Regions from separate parts of the Rhodoferax sp. P2_H8_2 genome, predicted to be linked through region 2. Evidence: riboswitches for the same ligand, from Rfam matches in the RefSeq annotation. Region 2 holds a riboswitch; the other holds the start of a gene.
The links. A riboswitch is a leader RNA that binds a small molecule or an ion and turns the genes downstream of it on or off. The one in region 2 is predicted to bind S-adenosylhomocysteine.

Region 1 (3,504 bases), on a different contig from region 2:
CGCAGCTTATCCGCCCCCTCCGGGGTTTTGGGCGGGAAGAACTCCAGGCTGACCGGGAAAGTAGTGTCCGTCATGGCAATGTGTCTTATGCAGCGGGCGCCGTATTGCGCGCGCAGATGAAAAATTCGCGGTTTCCGTCGCCGCCTTCGATGGGCGAGTCGAACCAATGCGTGACTTCCAGCCCCAGGTCTCTGCAAGCCGTGCGTACGCGCTCCTCGACCAATGCGTACATAGTGTCATCGCGCACGATGCCGCCCTTGCCCACCTGGCCGGGTTGCAACTCAAACTGCGGCTTGACCAGCGTCAACAAAATGCCGCCCGCCTTGAGCATGGGCACCACCGCTGGCAACACCAGCGTTTGCGAAATGAAGGCCAGGTCCGCGACGATCAGGTCAAACGGTGGTGCGAATTCAGCGGGCAGCTCAGTTGGCTCAACGTCCGCTGCTTCGTCTTCACCATCGTCTTCGTACCCGTCATTTTCCTCATCAAATTGGCCGTCAGCGCCCGTGCTACGTGCGTAAGCAGCTATCAAATCAGTAGCAGATAGAGTACGGGCATTGACGCTTTCCACACACAGCACACGCGCATCACCGCGCAAGCTGGGGTGCAACTGGGCACTGCCCACGTCCACGCCCACCACGGACTCGGCCCCGGCTTGCAGCAGGCAGTCGGTAAAACCGCCCGTGCTTTGCCCAACGTCCATGCAGCGCATTCCTTTCACCGAAAGGCCAACGTGCTTGAGCGCAGCTTCCAGCTTCAGACCACCCCGCGACACATAACGTGCCTCGGAGTCGTCCAAGAGCTGGATGGGTGCGTCTTCCGGAACCTCATCGCCATTTTTGGCGACCCGTTTCCACTCTTCTCCCTTGCGCCATTGCACGCCATCGGCGATCAGACGCTGGGCTTGGGAACGGGTGCTGGCCAGCCCGCGCTGAACCAGCAATTGGTCAATTCGCATGCAGTCCTTGGCTTAGTAGCGGTAGGTTTCTTTTTTGTACGGACCGGCCTTGGAGACGCCAATGTAGGCAGCCTGTTCGGTAGTCAGTTCCGTCAGCATCGCGCCGACCTTCTTCAGGTGCAAACGGGCCACCTTCTCGTCCAGGTGCTTGGGCAATACATAGACCTTGCCGACCTTGTATTCCTTGGGCTTGGTGAACAGTTCGATCTGGGCAATCGTCTGGTTCGCGAAGCTGGAGGACATCACAAAGCTTGGGTGGCCTGTACCGCAACCCAGGTTCACCAGGCGGCCCTTGGCCAGCAGGATGATGCGCTTCTCGGCCTTCTTGCCGCTCTTGGGGAAGATCACATGGTCGACTTGAGGCTTGATCTCTTCCCACTTGCACTTGGCCAGCGATGCGACATCGATTTCGTTGTCAAAGTGGCCGATGTTGCAGACGATAGCCTGGTCCTTCATCGCGTCCATGTGCTTGTAGGTGATGACGTTCTTGTTACCGGTGGTGGTCACGAAAATGTCGGCCTTGTCGGCAGCGTATTCCATGGTCACAACCTTGTAGCCTTCCATCGCGGCTTGCAATGCGTTGATCGGATCGATCTCCGTCACCCACACTTGGGCGGAGAGCGCGCGCAGTGCTTGGGCAGAACCCTTACCCACGTCGCCGTAGCCAGCCACCAGCGCGACCTTGCCAGCGATCATTACGTCGGTCGCACGCTTGATGCCGTCCACCAGCGATTCGCGGCAACCGTACAGGTTGTCGAACTTGCTCTTGGTCACCGAGTCGTTGACGTTGATGGCGCGCATCTTCAGGTCGCCCTTGCCGGCCATTTCCTCCAGGCGCATCACGCCGGTCGTAGTTTCCTCGGTCACGCCCATGATGTTTTTCAGGCGGCGGCTGTACCAAGTGGGGTCGACCTTCAACTTGGCCTTGATGCTGTTGAACAGGCAAATTTCTTCATGGCTACCGGGCTTGGCCAGAACCTTGATGTCCTTCTCGGCGCGGGCGCCCAAGTGCATCAGAAGCGTGGCATCACCGCCGTCGTCCAGGATCATGTTCGGACCTTCAGCTGCGGTGCCCTTTTTACCGCTGAATTCAAAAATGCGATGGGTGTAGTCCCAATAGTCTTCCAGCGTCTCGCCCTTGACGGCGAACACCGGCGTGCCAGTGGCGGCAATCGCGGCAGCGGCGTGGTCTTGTGTGGAGAAGATGTTGCACGAAGCCCAACGCACATCGGCGCCCAGGGCTTTCAGCGTTTCAATCAGCACGCCGGTCTGGATGGTCATGTGCAGCGAACCGGTGATGCGCGCGCCCTTCAGCGGCTGGCTCTTGGTGAACTCTTCGCGGATGGCCATCAGGCCGGGCATTTCGGTCTCGGCAATGGTCAGCTCTTTGCGGCCCCACTGCGCAAGGCTCAGGTCGGCAATTTTGTAATCTTGGTTTTTTACGGGCTTCAGTACGCTCATGGCTCACTCCAAAAGTAAATTTGAAAGCCACTGACAAGTACGGGAATCGGGGAAAAGGACTCACCGCACAGACCAGTGGGTGAGCGTGGTTGGTGCTTGAACTGATCAAATTCAATCAGCTTTCCGAGCCTCGCTCACTGGTCGTGAACTGCAACGCTCCTCGGAAAGCGATAATTCTAGCCTTTTCCAGAACTCTGCACCAGATCGCACGGCCACCAAAGGCCCGCGACGCCTGCATTCCATTTGCCCATGTCTTTCCTCGAAGAAACCCGTCGCCGCCGCACCTTTGCGATCATTTCCCACCCGGACGCCGGTAAAACCACGCTGACCGAAAAGCTGCTGCTGTTCTCGGGCGCGATCCAGATTGCCGGCTCGGTGAAGGCGCGCAAGGCCAGTCGCCATGCGACTTCCGACTGGATGGAAATCGAGAAGCAGCGCGGCATTTCGGTCGCGTCATCGGTAATGCAAATGGCTTACCGCGACCATGTGGTCAACCTGCTGGACACACCCGGCCACAAGGACTTTTCGGAAGACACCTACCGCGTGCTGACCGCGGTGGACTCGGCGCTGATGGTGATTGATGCAGCCAACGGTGTGGAAGCGCAAACCCGCCGCCTGATCGAAGTCTGCCGCCAACGCGATACACCCATCATCACCTTCGTCAACAAGATGGACCGCGAAGTGCGCGAGCCGTTGGACATCCTGGACGAGATCGAACGCGAACTGGGCATGCCCTGCGTACCGATGACTTGGCCGGTGGGTCAGGGCAAGGCCTTTGGAGGCATCATCAATTTGCGCACGCAGGCGATGACGGTGTTCGAGTCGGGCAGCGAACGCCGCCCGCAGGACTTTGACACCGTGCCGCTCAACGATTCGGATTCATTGGCCAAGCGCTTTGGCCATGAATGGACCAGCGCGATGGAAAGCATGGAGCTGGCCACCGGCGCTTCCCCCGCCTGGGACCATGAGGCCTTTCTGGCCGGCAAGCAAACACCCGTGTTCTTTGGCTCCGGCGTCAACAACTTTGGCGTGATGGAAGTGCTGGACGCGTTGGTGGACCTGGCGCCATCACCCGGCCCGCGCAC
Region 2 (3,504 bases):
CCACCCGCAAAACCTCTTGCGCATAGGCTTCCAGCTTCTTTGCGCCAATCCCGCTGATTCCCTGTAGGTCCTCCATCGATTGCGGAGAGCGCTGAGCAATGGCTGCCAGCGTCGCGTCATGGAAGATGACATAGGCGGGCAAATTGTGTTGTTTTGCCACTTCCCCCCGCCATGCCTTGAGCGCGGCGTAGCGCACCAGTCCATCGCTGTCCAGCGCAATCGGGGCTTTGACCACGGCGCCCAGGCGCGTGCTGCGCTTGCTTTTGCGTTCCGCCGGGCCGGAGGCGGATTCGCGCAACGCCACCTGCACTTCTCCCTTGAGCACCGCGCGTGAGCCTTCTGTCAGCTCCAGCGTGTCGAAGCTCTGGCCGTTCTCCATTTCCACCTTGTGCAGGCCCACCGCCCCGGTGGCTATCAGCTGGCGCAGCACGCCGCGCAACTGCACTTCGCTGAACGCGGCTCCCAACCCAAAGGTGCTCAAGGTGTTGTGGCCGAACTGCGTGACCTTTTCGGTTTGTTTGCCGCGCACGATATCCATCAAATGCCCGGCTCCAAAGCTGATGCCGTTTTGTTGCTGGATACGGTAGATCGTGGACAGCAGCTTGCGCGCAGCGTCGGTGCCGTCCCAGATTTCGGGCGGGTTCAGGCAGTTGTCGCAATTGCCGCAGGGCTCGCTTTGCTCGCCAAAGTAAGTCAGCAGCCGAACCCGGCGGCAGTCGGTGGCTTCGGCCAGCCCCAAGAGAGCGTCCAGCTTGCCGCGCATTACCTGCTTGAAATCCTCCCCGGCCGGGCTTTCATCGATCATGCGGCGTTGGTTCACCACGTCCTGCAGGCCATAGGCCATCCAGGCGTTCGCGGCGAGGCTGTCGCGCCCGGCGCGGCCCGTTTCCTGGTAGTAGCCCTCGATGTTCTTGGGCATGTCCAGATGCGCAACAAAGCGCACATCGGGTTTATCAATGCCCATGCCGAACGCGATGGTGGCGACCATCACGATGCCTTCTTCGCGTAGGAAGCGGTCCTGGTGGGTCTGGCGCACCTTGTTGTCCAGCCCCGCGTGGTACGGCAAGGCCTTCAGGCCCGCATCGACCAGCGTTTGCGCCATGTCTTCGACCTTTCGGCGTGACTGGCAGTAGACGATGCCCGCGTCGCCTTCGTGTTCGCGCTCGATGAAGCGCAGCAGTTGCAAGGTGGCGTCCCGCTTTTCGACAATCGTGTATCGGATGTTGGGCCGGTCAAAGCTGCTGACGAATGCGCGGGCATCCTCCAGCTGCAGCCGCTCCAGGATGTCGGCGCGCGTCAGGTCGTCCGCGGTGGCGGTGAGTGCGATACGGGGGATACCGGGGTAGCGCTCGTGCAGCACCGTGAGATTGCGGTAGTCCGGCCGGAAGTCATGGCCCCACTGGCTCACGCAATGCGCCTCGTCAATGGCGAACAGACTCAGCTTGCCGCGCTCGAACAGCGAATCCAGCAACGCGAGAAAGCGCGCGTTACTCACGCGCTCCGGCGCTGCGTAGAGCAGGGTGATCTCGCCGCGCAGCAGTTGCTGTTCGATTTGGTAAGCCTCGTCGCTGCTGAGGGTGGAGTTCAGGAAGGCGGCGCTGACACCGGCCTCATGCAGTGCGCCCACCTGGTCGTGCATCAGCGCGATCAGCGGCGAGATCACCAGCGTCACGCCTTGGCCGGCTTGCTGGCGGGCGATTGCGGGGATCTGATAGCAAAGGCTTTTACCGCCGCCGGTGGGCATCAGCACCAGTGCGTCGCCGCCCGCGATGACGTGTTCGACGATGGCCTGCTGGGGGCCGCGGAACTGCGGGTAGCCGAAAACTTCGCGGAGGATGTCGAGATGGGGCACGGGAGACGCTATAAAAACAGGAGCTGCTTACGCACGTTCTACGGGCGTTAGAGGCCAATTTGACCGCCAATTGCATTGGCGTATCGGTGAACCCGCTTCTCCCGTATGGGCGCTATTGTCGGATATGGCGGAGGTTGGGCGTTGTGAACTAAAATCGAGGCATCCCAAGGGGCGCTGCAGCCAGTGCCTGCCGACATCATGTTCAGGCAGATGACTGGTCAGGCTTGGGGCCACCAACTGCGCTCACTTGTTTGAAACCAACCAGTGAGCCGCCAGCATGAAACCCCGTCACTACACCCGCGCACAAGCCTTGCCAGGCATTCTGGAAAGCCGTATCGCCATCCTGGACGGTGCGATGGGCACGATGATCCAGCGCTTCAAGCTGGGCGAGGCGCAGTACCGCGGAGCCGGGTACACCGGACACGGCGGGCAGGGTGATCGGTTCAAGGATTTCCACCGCGACGTCAAAGGCAACAACGAGTTGCTGAGCCTGACCCGCCCGGACGTGATCTCGGACATCCACGAGCGCTATCTGGCCGCCGGTGCCGACCTGATCGAAACGAATACCTTTGGTGCGACCACCGTGGCCCAAGCCGATTACGACATGTCGGATTTGGCCTATGAGATGAACTTCGCGTCGGCCAAATTGGCACGCGCCGCCTGCGACAAATATTCCACACCCGACAAGCCGCGTTTTGTCGCTGGCGCGCTCGGCCCCACGCCCAAGACAGCCAGCATCAGCCCGGACGTCAACGACCCAGGCGCACGCAACGTGACGTTTGAAGAACTGCGCGCGGCGTATTACGACCAGACCAAGGCGCTGGTCGAAGGGGGTGCGGATGTGATTCTGGTGGAAACCATTTTCGACACGCTGAACGCCAAAGCAGCGTTGTTTGCGGTGGACGAATACTTTGAAGACAGCGGCGAGCGCCTGCCTATCCTGATTAGCGGCACCGTGACGGACGCGTCAGGTCGCATCCTGAGCGGGCAAACCGTCACCGCTTTCTGGCACAGCGTGCGCCATGCGCAACCGCTGGCCATCGGCCTGAACTGCGCGCTCGGTGCGACGCTGATGCGCCCCTATATCCAGGAGCTCAACCGCGCGGCGCCGGACACCTTCATCAGCTGCTACCCGAATGCCGGTTTGCCCAACCCGATGAGCGATACCGGTTTTGACGAAACGCCGGATGTCACCTCGCGCCTGGTGCGGGAGTTTGCGGCCGAGGGGCTGGTCAATATCGTCGGTGGCTGCTGCGGCACGACGCCGGACCACATTGGCGCGATTGCACATGCGGTGTTGCCATTGGCAACGCGCAGCCTTCAGCGCAATTACTTCTACAAAGAGGCTGCTTGACGCTTAAGAGCTGCAATTCCGCGCCGGGCCACCCCAAGCGGAATTAGCCTCCTTGGGGGGGCGGCAACCCGCGCAGCGGCGGAGCTCTTATTGCGGCGGCCGGGGCACGATGACATTGGCCAACTCATCCCGCATCGCGGTGGCGAGGCGGGCGTAGAGCTTGAGCTGTCGATTCGTGTCGCGCAGACGCTCGGCAATATTGGCGGAGATACCCAAGAGCAGCCGCGCGGCGATGGCAGGCTTCTCGGCAATCATGGTTTCTATCGCTTCCCGCGTCAGCACGGCGCACCAGACGTCC

Region 1: it holds a riboswitch for S-adenosylhomocysteine, as region 2 does, so the genes downstream of both, ahcY (adenosylhomocysteinase) here and AC1DV6_RS07970 (homocysteine S-methyltransferase family protein) in region 2, are expected to answer to the same signal.

Annotation. Positions count from the first base shown of each region.
Region 1 covers NZ_JBFUFW010000007.1:51,424-54,927, reverse strand. The annotation lists gene metF (methylenetetrahydrofolate reductase [NAD(P)H]) at 1-74, opposite strand, end outside; gene AC1DV6_RS13320 (TlyA family RNA methyltransferase) at 86-958, opposite strand; gene ahcY (adenosylhomocysteinase) at 971-2,419, opposite strand; S-adenosyl-L-homocysteine riboswitch at 2,494-2,587, opposite strand; gene AC1DV6_RS13310 (peptide chain release factor 3) at 2,669-3,504, shown strand, end outside.
Region 2 covers NZ_JBFUFW010000003.1:499,280-502,783, forward strand. The annotation lists gene recQ (DNA helicase RecQ) at 1-1,852, opposite strand, end outside; S-adenosyl-L-homocysteine riboswitch at 2,013-2,104, shown strand; gene AC1DV6_RS07970 (homocysteine S-methyltransferase family protein) at 2,130-3,206, shown strand; gene AC1DV6_RS07975 (cyclic nucleotide-binding domain-containing protein) at 3,294-3,504, opposite strand, start outside.